DNA from 3 places in the Eionea flava genome. Region 1 is predicted to be linked to each of the others. Evidence: predicted binding sites of a transcription regulator. Region 1 holds the regulator's gene; each other region holds the start of a gene.
What was found. Region 1 encodes sigma-54, which starts transcription at its own class of promoters, with help from an activator protein. Its sites were predicted from a motif close to TGGCACANNNNTTGCNNT; they were not measured.
Positions count from the first base shown of each region.

Region 2: a site for sigma-54 is predicted at 1,553-1,570, ahead of ACZ5O6_RS05790 (flagellar brake protein). Genes of this name have one in related genera too.
Region 3: a site for sigma-54 is predicted at 2,391-2,408, ahead of flgA (flagellar basal body P-ring formation chaperone FlgA). Genes of this name have one in related genera too.

Region 1 covers NZ_AP036018.1:2,152,796-2,157,616, forward strand. Annotated here, with positions in the region: gene lptC (LPS export ABC transporter periplasmic protein LptC) at 1-421, shown strand, start outside; gene lptA (lipopolysaccharide transport periplasmic protein LptA) at 408-932, shown strand; gene lptB (LPS export ABC transporter ATP-binding protein) at 942-1,667, shown strand; gene ACZ5O6_RS09445 (RNA polymerase factor sigma-54) at 1,991-3,565, shown strand; gene ACZ5O6_RS09450 (PTS sugar transporter subunit IIA) at 3,602-4,045, shown strand; gene rapZ (RNase adapter RapZ) at 4,175-4,821, shown strand, end outside.
Region 2 covers NZ_AP036018.1:1,246,880-1,251,700, reverse strand. Annotated here, with positions in the region: gene ACZ5O6_RS05800 (16S rRNA (uracil(1498)-N(3))-methyltransferase) at 1-124, shown strand, start outside; gene ttcA (tRNA 2-thiocytidine(32) synthetase TtcA) at 179-1,171, opposite strand; gene ACZ5O6_RS05790 (flagellar brake protein) at 1,690-2,442, shown strand; gene bioA (adenosylmethionine--8-amino-7-oxononanoate transaminase) at 2,554-3,840, shown strand; gene ACZ5O6_RS05780 (aldehyde dehydrogenase family protein) at 4,127-4,821, shown strand, end outside.
Region 3 covers NZ_AP036018.1:1,430,304-1,435,124, reverse strand. Annotated here, with positions in the region: gene ACZ5O6_RS06295 (TIGR04282 family arsenosugar biosynthesis glycosyltransferase) at 1-350, shown strand, start outside; gene ACZ5O6_RS06290 (flagella synthesis protein FlgN) at 373-918, opposite strand; gene flgM (flagellar biosynthesis anti-sigma factor FlgM) at 1,143-1,460, opposite strand; gene flgA (flagellar basal body P-ring formation chaperone FlgA) at 1,559-2,284, opposite strand; gene ACZ5O6_RS06275 (chemotaxis protein CheV) at 2,463-3,410, shown strand; gene ACZ5O6_RS06270 (CheR family methyltransferase) at 3,477-4,337, shown strand; gene flgB (flagellar basal body rod protein FlgB) at 4,586-4,821, shown strand, end outside.

The DNA.
Region 1 (4,821 bases):
ACACATAATGACCAGCGATAGGACTCACTATTTTCAGCCTGAAAACGCACCCCACTATAGCTTGCTCACCACCCCCTATATCCGCGCATACGACACAACATCCATGGCAACTCAAAAAGAAGCCAATGCTACATGGCAAGCCTCCTCTAAAGCCGCAAAAGCAACTGACGATGACAAGGTAATCACCATGAGTGGTGACGTATTACTCATACAACAGGCCAATACCCAAAACGCACCAGCAACAACGATAGAAACTGAAACCCTATTGCTTAAGCCAAACGAGCAATACGCGGAAACTGACAAACCTGTTATCATAAAAAACGCCTCTGGAGTGACCACATCAACTGGAATGACGGTTTCACTAGACAAAAATACAATTGAGTTACTATCAAATGTTAGGAGCCGGTATGAGCCTCGTTAAACCCGTAGCACTTACTCTATTTGGGATATACAGCATGATGTTAATCATGCCTCAAGCCGCTATGGCGCTGCCGGATGATAGGCAGCAACCCATTAATGTCAGCGCAGACAAAGCAAGAAAGAACAGCAACCAAGGGCTGACGACTTATCAGGGTAATGTCGTCATCACACAAGGATCAATCCGCATCACCGGCGATGAAGTTGCCATTTACGACGACAATGGCCAAGTGAACAAAATGATCGCTAAAGGCCAGCTAGCGGAATTTAGGCAGCGACCCCAAATAAATGAGCCAGAGACGATCGCTAACGCCTCAACCATTGAATACGATATTAATGACGAAACACTTGTCCTGCTAGACAATGCCAAATTAGAACAGGCTGGGGATATCACCACCAGCAATAAAATCACTTATGACATGAAGAGCACAATAGTGAATGCGGGAGATGATAATGGCCGAGTCATTATGACACTTCAACCATCCAACCCGACCGACCAAAAAACACAGCCCTAGCCTTTTACTATGCCCAGTCTACACGCTACACATCTTGCCAAAAGCTACAAAAAACGCCCTGTCGTTATCGACGTTTCAATGACCGTAAAAAGCGGGCAAATTGTGGGGTTGCTAGGGCCAAATGGTGCCGGTAAAACCACCTGTTTTTATATGATTGCGGGCCTAATTCCTGCTGATAGAGGGGCTGTCAAAATTGACGACAACGATATTAGTGAACTGCCAATGCATGGTCGAGCGCGCGCAGGTATTGGCTACCTACCGCAAGAGGCCTCGGTATTTAGGAAGCTCACTGTCAGCGAAAACATTTTAGCCATATTAGAAACACGTAAAGAGCTTAATCGTACACAACGCCTAGAAAAGCTAGAAACCTTACTGCAAGAATTTCACATTACGCATATTAAAAACTCCCTTGGCATGGCGCTATCTGGCGGAGAAAGACGACGTGTCGAAATTGCCCGAGCACTTGCAACAGAGCCTACGTTTATTCTTTTAGACGAGCCATTCGCTGGTGTCGACCCCATCTCGGTGAACGATATAAAACAAATTATTACTCACTTACAACAACGCGGCATCGGCGTGCTAATTACCGACCACAATGTACGCGAAACACTCACTATCTGCGAAAAAGCCTATATAGTCAGCGAAGGCCACATTATTGCTCAAGGCTCACCCGATGAAGTGCTACAAAACGAGCAAGTTAAAGCCGTATACCTTGGTGATAATTTTTCACTTTAAACAGCGTTTCACCACCCAAGCCTGAACAAAAAGCAACCAGTGAAGCGGGACTGCTTTGCCTAAACTATAAAAGGCATAAGTCTTGCTTATCACCCACTGACTGACTAGAATCATAACAGTTAATAAATATTTCATTGGCATAGCACCATAGATATAGATACCCTATTTACGCTCGCCAATTAACTTATACAGGTGCAGATAGATACCGCTCCTTTACGTTCAATTGAGACCTTTGCACGAAAGCTATTTTGCCCTCATTTCACGCAAAGATTTCAATAGGTGTTTTAGGCCTCACTCAGACAGTAACGAGATACGTTGGCGAAATGAAGCAATCACTACAGCTAAAAATGGGGCAAAGCCTCACGATGACCCCTCAGCTACAGCAGGCCATTCGCCTGTTGCAGCTTTCTACTCTCGATTTACAGAATGAAATTCAAGAAGCTCTCGACAGCAACCCCATGCTAGAAGTGGAAGAGAGCTTCAAAAACGATGCCAGCTCAGCAACAGAAACCAGTGTCAACTCGCAATCAGAAACCCCCGCCAAAACAGACGATGGAGCAGATAAAACAACGGATCAATCGATCGGCAGCGACGTATCTGAGCACGATACTCGCGTAGACCGTGACGATAAAAATGATGCATCATCACCAGAAACCGAATGGTCGCAAGATAATATCCCAGACGACTTACCTGTGGATACTAGTTGGGATGATGTATACCAGCCAAGTGGTTCGTCAGCCGCATCGACTCCCAATGAAGACTCAATGTTCGAAGCGCAGCGTAGCGGGTCGGAGAGCCTTCAAGACCATTTAATGTGGCAACTAAACCTTACCCCCTTTTCTGACAAAGACTACTCAATCGCTCTTACGATTATTGATGATATTCAACCCTCTGGCATGCTGTCATCCAATATGGACGATATTATTGAGGGGCTGCAGCGAGCATTGGACGACGTTGAAGAAGATGAAGTGTACGCCGTACTGCATCGCTTACAACAATTCGACCCCCCGGGTGTCGCGAGCCAAAATTTAAGCGAGTGTATTGTTATACAGCTTAATCAGTTACTTCTGCATCACGATTCAAATCAAACGATACCTGGGCTAGAAGCTGCTAAGCGCATCGCAACCGATTATCTGCCGTTACTGGGTACGCGCGACTACAAAACTATTATGCGCAAGCTACGAATAAAAGAAGATGAGCTGAAGTTAGCCATTAGCTTAATTCAAAGCATTAACCCTCACCCCGGCGAAGATATTGGTAGTAGTGATACTGAATACGTGGTGCCAGATGTTTTTGTTAGCAAGCACGAAGGACATTGGCTCGTAGAGCTCAACCCTGATATTGCCCCTAAAATTCGTATTAACGATCAGTACGCCAACTTGGTCAAGCGAGCCGATTCCAGTAGCGACAACACATTTTTAAAAGATAACCTACAAGAAGCCAAGTGGTTTTTGAAAAGCCTACAAAGTCGTAACGAGACACTATTAAAAGTCGCCACCGCTATTGTCGAAAAACAAAGAGGCTTTTTGGATTTTGGCGAAGAAGCTATGAAGCCTCTCGTGCTACACGACATTGCTGACATTGTAGAAATGCATGAATCAACCATCTCTCGAGTCACTACGAATAAATATATGCATACCCCGAAAGGGATATTTGAACTGAAATATTTTTTCTCAAGTCACGTAACAACCGACAGCGGGGGAGAATGCTCTTCTACGGCAATCCGCGCTATTATCAAAAAACTCATTGCAGCAGAGAATACCGCCAAACCGCTAAGTGACAACAAAATCACTAATTTATTGGCAGAGCAAGGCATCAAAGTTGCCCGCCGAACTATTGCAAAATACAGAGAGTCAATGTCAATTCCGCCATCCAATGAACGCAAGCAGCTCATGTAAAGGCACTTAATACAACCATAGAGATTAAACCGAAAAATGGATATACCATCACTTCTATCATCGACTAATGTGCTCTGCCAACAAGACAGTAGCAGCAAAAAAAGACTACTAGAAAATATTGCCGAACACCTTAGCCAAGTGAATCAAGATCTCAGTGCTACCGATACATTCAGCGCTTTAATCGCTCGTGAAAAACTCGGCTCAACAGGAATAGGCAATGGCATAGCGATTCCTCATTGTCGTATTAGCGAATGTAAAAAAATCACTGCAATGCTAGTTACACTAAAACAAGGAATTGACTTTGACGCCATTGATAACGAAAAAGTGGATGTTATTTTTGTCCTAATTGTTCCCGAAGATGCCAATGACGATCACCTTAAAACACTCGCAAGCATTGCGGAGGTGTTTTCAAATGATGCTATTTTACAAAAAGTCAGGCAAGCACAAGACATCGATACCTTAATAAAAGTATTTATTTGATTGACTTTTAACCGAGAAAAACAGCAAACGCGACACCTATATCAGATTCAAAACCATCGGCGTTTAACGAAATAATGAGAATCGCGCGATAAACCAAGCAATGCCATCACATTGCAACATGAGGCAATTATGCAACTGATTATCATAAGTGGTAGCTCTGGATCGGGGAAAAGTACTGCACTTCATGTTTTGGAAGATATCGGCTTTATTTGTATTGATAATCTACCCACCTCGCTAATTACGACATTAGCTAAGCATAGCGCCTCTCTTTCTGATGTTCGGTATGCCATTAGCATTGATGCGCGCAACCATAATAACTCGCTAGAACAACTGCCTGAGATACTCGCTCAAATTTCTCATCACAATTTACAACACCAAATTTTATTTTTCGATGCTACTGAAGATGTATTAATTCAACGCTTTAGTGAAACACGGCGCAAACATCCACTCAGTAACGAAAGCACAGACCTCCGTGAAGCGATTAGTAAAGAACAAAAACTGCTCAAGCCAGTACTTGATGCTGCAGATGTAAGAATTGACACCAGCGAGCTCAAATATCATGATTTACGAGATGTTATTAAACGTCGCTTTCTCGATAGCAATGAAGATAATGCCGCCATCATGTTTCAATCTTTCGGTTTTAAATATGGCATTCCTAAAGATGCCGATCTCGTCTTTGATGTCCGCTGCTTACCTAACCCACATTGGAAACCAGAGCTGCGTGCACTCACGGGTAAAGACAAAGCTGTCGCTGACTTTTTAGACCAACAAGTTGC
Region 2 (4,821 bases), 910 kb from region 1:
AGGTGGATTTATTCCTTACGAAATAGAAAAACTCGAAGCTGCGGGGTGTCAGGGCGTCACGCTAGGTCAGCGTATATTACGAGTAGAAACCGCCATACCGGTATTACTTGGCAAGCTATTTTAATCGCTCGTTTAGATTTCGCGCCATTACTTATCAATCACGTAAATAGGCAGAAGGTTAAAGATTAACCGTAGGAATAGTAGCGTCTTTGGTATCGGTATCTGGAGTAAACCAACTGACTTCGGCTTTATTTTTGTTGCCGACTTCACTTTCTATCTCTGTATGGTTACCACCACTCACTGTTTTATTATCTCCGTGGCTTAATGGCTTACGCGCATCACTTTCACGATCAATCGATAAATTAGCAAAATCAAACAGCGTCGTATCCGCCAGTTGTGATGGTGATACCTTAGACAAAGAAGAAAAGATATTATCGGTACGTCCAGGGGTTTCTTTATCCCACTGTTGCAGCATGGCTTTAACACTTTGGCGTTGCAAGTTTTCTTGAGAGCCACACAAGTTGCAGGGAATAATGGGGAATTGTTTGTGATTTGCGTAGCGCATAATATCGTTTTCCCGGCAGTAAGCCATCGGGCGAATAATAATATTACGCTTGTCATCGGAAAGTAGCTTGGGCGGCATGGCTTTTAATCGTCCACCATGAAACATATTTAAGAACAAGGTTTCAACGATATCGTCTTTATGGTGGCCAAGCGCAACCTTTGTGGCACCAATATCTTCTGCAAAACCATATAAAGTCCCACGCCGTAAACGTGAGCAAACGCCACATGTTGTCTTGCCTTCAGGCACTAGAGACTTAACAACGCTATAAGTATCCTTCTCGACGATATAATAAGGGACACCTAGCGATGCTAGGTAATTAGGTAAGATCTCTTCTGGAAAACCGGGCTGCTTTTGGTCCATATTAACCGCAACTAACTCAAAGTTAATGGGCGCGCTTTTTTGCAAACTTAACAAAATGTCCAGCATGGCATAAGAGTCTTTGCCACCCGACACGCAAACCATGACCTTGTCGCCCTCTTCGATCATTTCGTAATCGGCAATCGCTTGCCCCACATGACGTCGCAGCCGCTTATGGAGTTTATTGTGCTCCAAGCTATGTTTACGTGAATGCGTTACAGAAGTGGATGTATTAAGTGGAGAAGCCATAATCAAGTGTTTTTTGTAAGAGTAAGATTAAATAGGCGCGCATTATACACTGAGACCTTTGCACGTTTCACTCTCATACGGCGTTTACCCCACAAGGGGGTACCGAGGAAAAATGTACTCAATCGATCATTTATCATGCATAAATTCCCTCTCACCGTGCAAAGGCCTTACACTCTATTACCTGCTGTTCGATGCCAAGTAAACCATTGAAAAGTACGTCTCTCGTACACTCACAACCCTTACCATCATTAAATAGCGGTATTTGCCACACGGCAAAGATCGGCTATTTATTTCATATAGCGGTAATTTTTTAAATAACCTAAAAAATAAAAAGTTTTTAATAAACAATATCTTAACAAACATATCTAGAAAAAATATAAATGGCATAGGCATTGCTAATGTTTTAATAAGATTGGGCGATAACGTTATAGAGAACAAAATAATTACTGTCCAAGCTAATTAGACAGCTTTAATAAGATTATTGATAACACTGATATTTTCTAGAGATAAAAAAGACCATGGGACTATTCAACCGCTTTATTGATCGTTTTAGTAACTCAGCGAACGATGCTCATCATGAACCCGCTATTCATCACGAATGGGTGAATAGCTTTGAAAAATACCAATATTTAAGCAACCTACAAGATCAGCGCCAATTACTAGAAGTGTTTATTAAAGGAAAAAAAGACAGTTTTCAAAGCATGATTATTGGCATTGATTTTTTCAGTGGCACATTTAGCTTAGATGAATTCTCACCCTCTCTATTTTCATCGGAGTCACTCGTGGACAGCACCGTTATCATTCGTCACCAGTCACAATGGCAACAACTGGAGATCGAAGCGTCAGTGAGTGAATGGTCAGCAGAAAATGGCTGCTACCGCTTACCTCTGCCCGTAGTCACAGAATATCAGCCACGCAGACAGCATACTCGCCTACAACTCAACCATAACAAGTTGCTTAAAAGTGAAGTAAACCCCCTATATGGGGCTCCGTGGTATGCAACCGTTAAAGATATTAGCGAAGGGGGAATGCGCATCGCGATTCCCGGTGATCTACGGCCACACCTACAAAAAGGCACTGTGCTTCCCAAATGCCAAATACTGCTCGATGACGGTATTCCTATTCATTGCCGAGGGATCGTGCGTGCATTTAGTTACGTGCCAAAACCTTATCGGCATACAGAAATCAGTGTGGCTTACCACAATATGAGCCATACGCATTTAGATAATCTACGACGCTTTATCCAGTACATCAATAATGCTGCTGCATAACCTATTCTTTACGGTAAGCACACCGGAGAGCTAATTAACCTAGGGATAATCCCTGCGCGCCGAGGCTTTGCTATACTCGCTCTTTTTATTCAGAGAGCGAGGGTTCAGTGAGTGAGTAACACCATAGATCTTGAGTTTGACCGGCAACATATCTGGCACCCCTACTCATCAATAACACACCCAGGCCCTGTATTTGCGGTCAGTAGCGCTCAGGGCGTTCATATTCATCTTGAAGATGGGCGAACACTCGTCGACGGCATGTCTTCATGGTGGTGTGCACTGCACGGCTATAACCATCCCGTGCTCAATCAGGCCATCATTGACCAAACGCAAAAAATGAGCCATATCATGTTTGGTGGTTTGACTCATGAGCCCGCTATCGAACTAGGCAAAAAACTCGTCGCTCTCACCCCGCCCGCACTCAATAAAGTTTTTTTTGTCGACTCCGGTTCAGTTGCGGTTGAAGTCGCCATGAAAATGGCGCTGCAATATTGGCAATCACAAGGCAGTAAAAACAAAAAACGCTTTTTATCATTACGCAATGGCTACCACGGTGATACCTTTGCGACCATGTCGGTTTGCGATCCCCAAACAGGTATGCATCACTTATTTAGCGGTGCGGTATTACCACAATATTTTACCGAGGCCCCTCAATGTGGTTTTGATGAACCGTGGGAAAGTCACTACGGTGAGGATATTAAACAACAAATCATCGATCATCACGACGAGTTAGCCGCCGTTATTTTAGAGCCCATAGTGCAAGGTGCGGGCGGTATGCGCTTCTACTCTCCACGATACTTAGAAGAAGTGCGAACACTCTGCGACCAATACGACCTACTTTTAATTGCCGATGAAATTGCTACCGGCTTTGGGCGTACCGGCAAACTCTTTGCCTGTGAACATGCCAACATTAGCCCCGACATTCTCTGTTTGGGAAAATCAATTACCGGGGGCATGATGACATTGGCTGCCACACTTTGCACAGACAATGTGAGTAAAGTCATCTGCCAAGGAGAAGCCGGCGTGCTGATGCATGGCCCCACCTTTATGGGTAACCCCTTGGCCTGCGCCGTGGCTAATGCCAGTATCGATTTACTCTTGAGCACTCCTTGGGCTTCAAGAGTGCAAGCAATTGAAAATCAATTAAAAAGAGAGCTTTCCCCACTATCGACTTATTCACACGTGAGCGATGTGCGCTGCTTAGGCGCTATTGGCGTCGTTGAGCTCAACGCGCCCGTCGATATGAGCACTATTCAACCTTTACTCGTTGAACAAGGTATTTGGGTAAGACCTTTCGGGCGGCTTATCTATCTCATGCCGCCTTTTATTACCCAGCAAGAGGAAATAACTACTTTAACCAAAGGCGTGTCGGCAGTGGTTAAAGCATTGGCAGACTGAGTTTTGGGGGATGATCATACTAACTTAACCGATTTATCATTTAACACTGAGGCGCGACATCACAGCCATAAAGACACGTAACTAAGGCTTTTGGTATATCGAGTAATAAAGAATTTTATGGCTTTTTGTTGCATTGCAGCAAAGAACTGAACTACCATGGGGATAGCGCGAAATAAAAAGCCAACAAATAAATTAAAATAGCTATACTTTTCAAAATCTTACAATGATGTTTTAAAGTGAAAAATATAATCTATAAGCACCGTTAAACACCTCAATAGGAGTTCTTATGAGCCAACACTACCCATCACTCGTGGCCGGTTTACATGATTCTGGTCACCATAAAGACATTACCTCCCCTTACGATGGCACCGTTATTGGCACCGTTTCAACGGTAGATCCTTTAGGAGCTAAACATGCTTTAGAAACCGCTTATGCTATTTATCGCGATCGCAGCCGCTGGCTCTCAAAAGTAAAGCGTATCGACATTTTAGAAAAAACAGCCGCCATTATGCGTGAGCGCTTTGATGAGCTCGCTGTCGAATCTGCTCGTGAAGGCGGTAAGCCGCTTAACGACTCTATTGTGGAAGTTAATCGCGCCATCGATGGTGTACTTAACTGTATTGAATGCATTCGCACTGATGCCGGTACTGAAATCCCCATGGGTATTAATGCTGCTTCAGAAGGCCATCTTGCGTTTACGCGCCATGAACCTATTGGCGTTGTAGTCGCTGTTAGTGCTTTTAATCACCCACTTAATCTTATTGTTCATCAAGTGTGCCCTGCTCTCGCCTCTGGCTGCCCTTTTATTGTTAAACCCGCTGGCGCAACCCCAATTAGCTGTTTACGGTTTGTCAGCATTTTACATGAAGCCGGTTTACCGGCTGAATATGGACAAGCCATTGTCACTGACTCCAGCAGTACAGCGACAGCATTAGTGACTGATGAGCGCGTGGGCTTTTTTAGCTTTATTGGTAGCGCCGC
Region 3 (4,821 bases), 720 kb from region 1:
GTGCAACAGGGGTTGTTGTGGTGGGCACTGATTGTCCTTTTATTAGCCCTGAATATATTAAAAAAGCCATACAAGCACTTAAGCAAAGCGATGTTGTTATCGGGCCTGCGAGTGACGGTGGCTATGTACTTATTGGAATAAAACAATCACAGCCCGCCTTATTCAGCGGGGTGAAGTGGGGTTCGGCGTCAGTATTAGAAACCACGCAAGCGATGATTCAAAACGAGCAATTAAGTGTTAGTCTGTTGCCGGTTCTATCGGATATTGATACGCCTGAAGATCTTCAATTGCTTAAAGGAGAGCTACACGGTATTTACGCTACTGTGATGAATGAGACCGCCAAAGAGTAGCGTAAGTCCACCGCGTTTGATACTAGGCTTTGGCCACACTGCTATAGGCGCGAATCGATTGTTTACTGCCTTTAGCTGTATAGACATCTGCTTGACGATTGCCGCCTTTCAGTAAAAAAATAAGCTGCTCATAGGTTTTTTGACCACGAGTAATAAGCAAACCATTCGTATCGTTCAGTAATTTACACTTTTCAATAGTTTCGTTAACGTCATGCCATTGTTGAGATAACTCTGGTAAACCAAATGATTCTACAAACTCACGCCAGTAGCTTTCATCAGCTACTTTATAGAGTGACTGCAACCACTGTCGTCTAATATCCGCATGATTCTTGAGTTGGTCAATCAATGGATTTTTCTTTGTTAAGAGTTCATTTAGTGAATCATAGTTTTTCTGTTTAAGTAGTCGCCTTTCTTGTTCCAGTAAATTCATAAGTTGCTGGCTAATAAGTTGATCTTTTTTAACCATGATTTTCATCGCTTCTAGACTTTGTTTTTTAGTATTTTCGTCCATGGATTGCTGAATTCCTTTTTTAGGCTGGCTTTTTTGCAGTGGTTTCGTTGTGTTCATAAGACCTTCCTGATAGGAACCGGCAATGGTTCGCCTACTATTTTTAAGATTTACCCAATATAAGACTTGCTGTAATAAACCAGCAAATTTAATACCAAATAATAAAAGTAGGGCAGGAAATATAGTAATGAAGGTATAGCGTTAAAGGCAGAAGGAGTCGTGGCGCAATAGGCGCGCGAAGAAGAGGCAGATAAAACAGCGAGAAGTGATATTACACGCTGCTATTAACCACCGAGTAGGGAATCTTGATTAACAATATTTTCCGCAAGGCGTTGGCTATTGATTTCGTAGCTGCCTTCAGCAATTTGTTGTTTGATTTGTTCTACTTTAGCGCTATCGACACCCTCTGAAGCAGTAATTTTTGCTTCAAGTCGCTCAATGGTTTGTGCCTCTGGGCTCAGCTGTACATTTTTTTCTGTGCTAGCTATTGAGGTAGAAGCCGACTGGGCCTTATCTAGAGATGAAGAAACTCCCTGATTAGCCGCCTTATGTCTAGCTTGGCTTGTATTGGATGTTAGATCATTGCCGGGCTGAATAACCATAATCATTCTCTGTTGATGTCGTGTTTTGGTTAAAAATCTATTTCTGCTATAGGGGTATCGGCTGACATAAGCATGACTTTAGCTTTTTTTACGTTTATTCATAAAATAACTTCTACGTTATTTTTACTCATAACACGCGTGCGGATAACACGTGATGAACGCAGGTTTTCGACATCAATTTGATCACCTTTACGGCCATTATCTAAAGCGATACCCGAAGTTACCACCGTTAACGAGCCTACTTTTGCCGCAATATTCACTTTATCACCTTTCTTTATGATGTTGGGAGCCGCTAACTGGTGGTGGTAAATTGGTGCGCCTTCTTTTACGGAACGTTTTAGTTTTTGACCGACAACTAGCGATTTATCGGCGATATAGCCATTGCGTAGTTGTCGTGTATCTTGCGATGTTAAACCAATATCATCTTGGCGGATAATATGGTGTCTAGGAAGGCTTTTATTCAGTGTGACGACCCACTTTTTAGCCGAAACTCGGTGTTTGGTATAAATAGACCAAGGGTGTGATCCTTGGCAGCTGGCTTTGACGGATGTGACACCGCTTATTTTAGTATGTAGATTATGGCTAAACGTCAAAGGTTTGTCGCATGGCTTTAATTGTAGCCGTGAGTCTATAGAAAAGCTGGAAACGCTGACTTGTTTGTTTGAGGTACTGCTTGCCTGTTTTTCAATGACTCCTTCTAGGTATGTCTTGGCTGAAGCAACTATATGTGACATATAGCTATTATCTTTCGCCTGAGCACCGTAAGAAAGAAAAAGGAATGAAAAAAACCATAAAAAATTATACAAAAAATTACGTGATTTCATATTCTTCGCCTATGCTTTCAATACAACCGTTTGTTATGGGCTAGTCATCAATGTCATTCGATGATTTTTTGGCACCCAGCTAACGTTATTTGACTCTCTACAGTGATGAGCAAATAGTGTGCCTAAATCTTCGCGACTGTGCTAAGAATCAAATGGTATCTTTATAAGAGGGTAGTTTATGGCTAGCGTATTAGATTCTGTTAATCAGAGAACGCAGTTAGTAGGTAAGAACCGCCTAGAGCTATTGTTATTTCGTTTGGGCTCTAAGCAACTCTACGGTATTAATGTCTTCAAAGTAAAAGAGGTCTTACAGTGCCCAGCGCTTAATCAAATTCCACAGCGACACGAAGTCATAAGAGGGGTTGCCCATATTCGCGGTGGAACCATCCCTATTATGGATATGAATTTAGCGATAGGCCAAGCAGCCGTTGAAAATATTGAAGACTGTTTTGTCATCATTACTGAATACAATGGGTCAACGCAAGGCTTTCTTGTTCAGGCCGTAGAGCGTATTGTTAATACGAATTGGGAATCCATTCATCCGCCACCAAAGGGTTCGGGTGACGAAAACTACCTAACCGCGGTAACTAAGTTGGATGAACACTTGGTCGAGATTATTGATGTAGAAAAAATTCTCGCTGAAGTTTCACCATTGGATGAGTCAATTAGTGACGGTATTATCGAGGACGGTATTTCTGAGAGAGTCATCAAAAAGCATATTCTTATTACTGATGATTCATCAATTGCTCGTAAGCAAATACAGCGTGTGGTTGAGCAGATGGGCATACAAACAACGCTTAAAAAAGATGGGCGTGAAGCGCTAGATTACCTTGAAGGTTTGGTTGCGGAGGGTAAAGACCCTAACGAAGAGCTCGTTTTGGTCATATCCGATATAGAAATGCCAGAAATGGACGGGTACACCTTTACGGCTGCCGTGCGTGATAACCCTAAACTCAAAGACTTACATATTATTTTGCATACCTCTTTGAGCGGTGTCTTTAATGAAGCGATGGTTAAAAAAGTAGGGGCTGACGACTTTTTATCTAAATTTAATCCCGATTTGTTAGCGCAACGTTTAAATGATCGCATCTTTGATATGACAGGTGAAAAACTTATTGAAGAATAATATAAGTCCTATTAATACTCTGCTATTACGGTAGTGGATTTTTATTCATTAAATATCGAGAACTCTGTGACAGAACCGCTACCTAATGCATCGCTTAATTTTTCTGAGGATTGTCTCGACTTCAAGGCATTTTGTGATTATTTACAAGAGGCAAGCGGTATTACCCTGACTCCCGGGAAATCTTATTTAGTTTCTGCCCGTATTCGAAATATCATGGTTTCTCATCAAATGGCAGATCTGTCTGAGCTGACAGGTGCTCTTAAAAAAAATGACAAAAGGTTGCATCAAGAAATTATTGATGCAATGACAACCAATGAAACCTTTTGGTTTCGAGACGATTACCCCTTTCTATATTTCACAAACTCTTTACTACCGCAATGGGCTTCGCCAGATAATAGAGAGTCTTCCATTAAAATTTGGTCCGCTGCTTGTTCGTCAGGACAAGAACCTTATTCTTTGGCTATGCTATCTGAGGAGTTTAAAGAAAAAAATGTATTTAATAAGCGTATCGAGATATTAGCAACTGATTTATCCAATGCAATTTTGCAAAAAGCCCGGCAAGGCGTGTTTGATAAACTGTCAGTAGATCGAGGCTTATCTCAGCAACGACTGAGTAAATTCTTCTCAGAAACTAATGGCCATTACCAAGAATGGCAGGTCAATACTGAGCTAAAGCGTTATATTCAGTTTAGAGCAATTAACTTATTGGATTCTTTTAATAGTTTAGGGCAGTTCGATATTATATTTTGCCGAAATGTGCTGATTTATTTTACTCGAGAAACCAAAAGTGACATTTTAAAAAGAATGCATAAATGCCTCAAGCCCGACGGTTATTTGTGTCTAGGCTCTTCAGAAAGTTTGGCGGGCGCAAAAGACTTGTTTTCTATGGTTCACTGCAAGCCGGGTATTATTTATCAAGCAAAATAGTGTCTTTATTTTTTAATGTGATGATTAGTTTTTAATCGTTACTATTTACTCTCTTCTTTAACTCATCATTTTCGCTATATCAAAAAATATAATTATAAGATTTTAAAATCTTAGCGGAAATTTCTTGCCGTCCATCTTTTAATTTTAAAAATTATATTATTAAATCCATTAAAAACAACAGCTTATTTTTTTGGCATATTGCTTGCTAATTAATACTTAGTAATGAGAAATGTTGAGTAGGCACAATTATGGCAATTAACTTTAATAATGCGTTAGGTGTTCATGAGCAGGCTTTGCGTCTTCGTTCAGATCGTGCAGCGTTATTAGCAGATAACTTAGCGAATGCTGATACACCAGGGTATAAAGCAAAAGACATCGATTTTAAAGCGGTACTAGGTGGTCAAGTGCAAATGAATGCTTCAGGATCTTCTATGAAAAAAACACATGGTATGCATTTTTCTACTTCTATGCAAAATTCTGAATA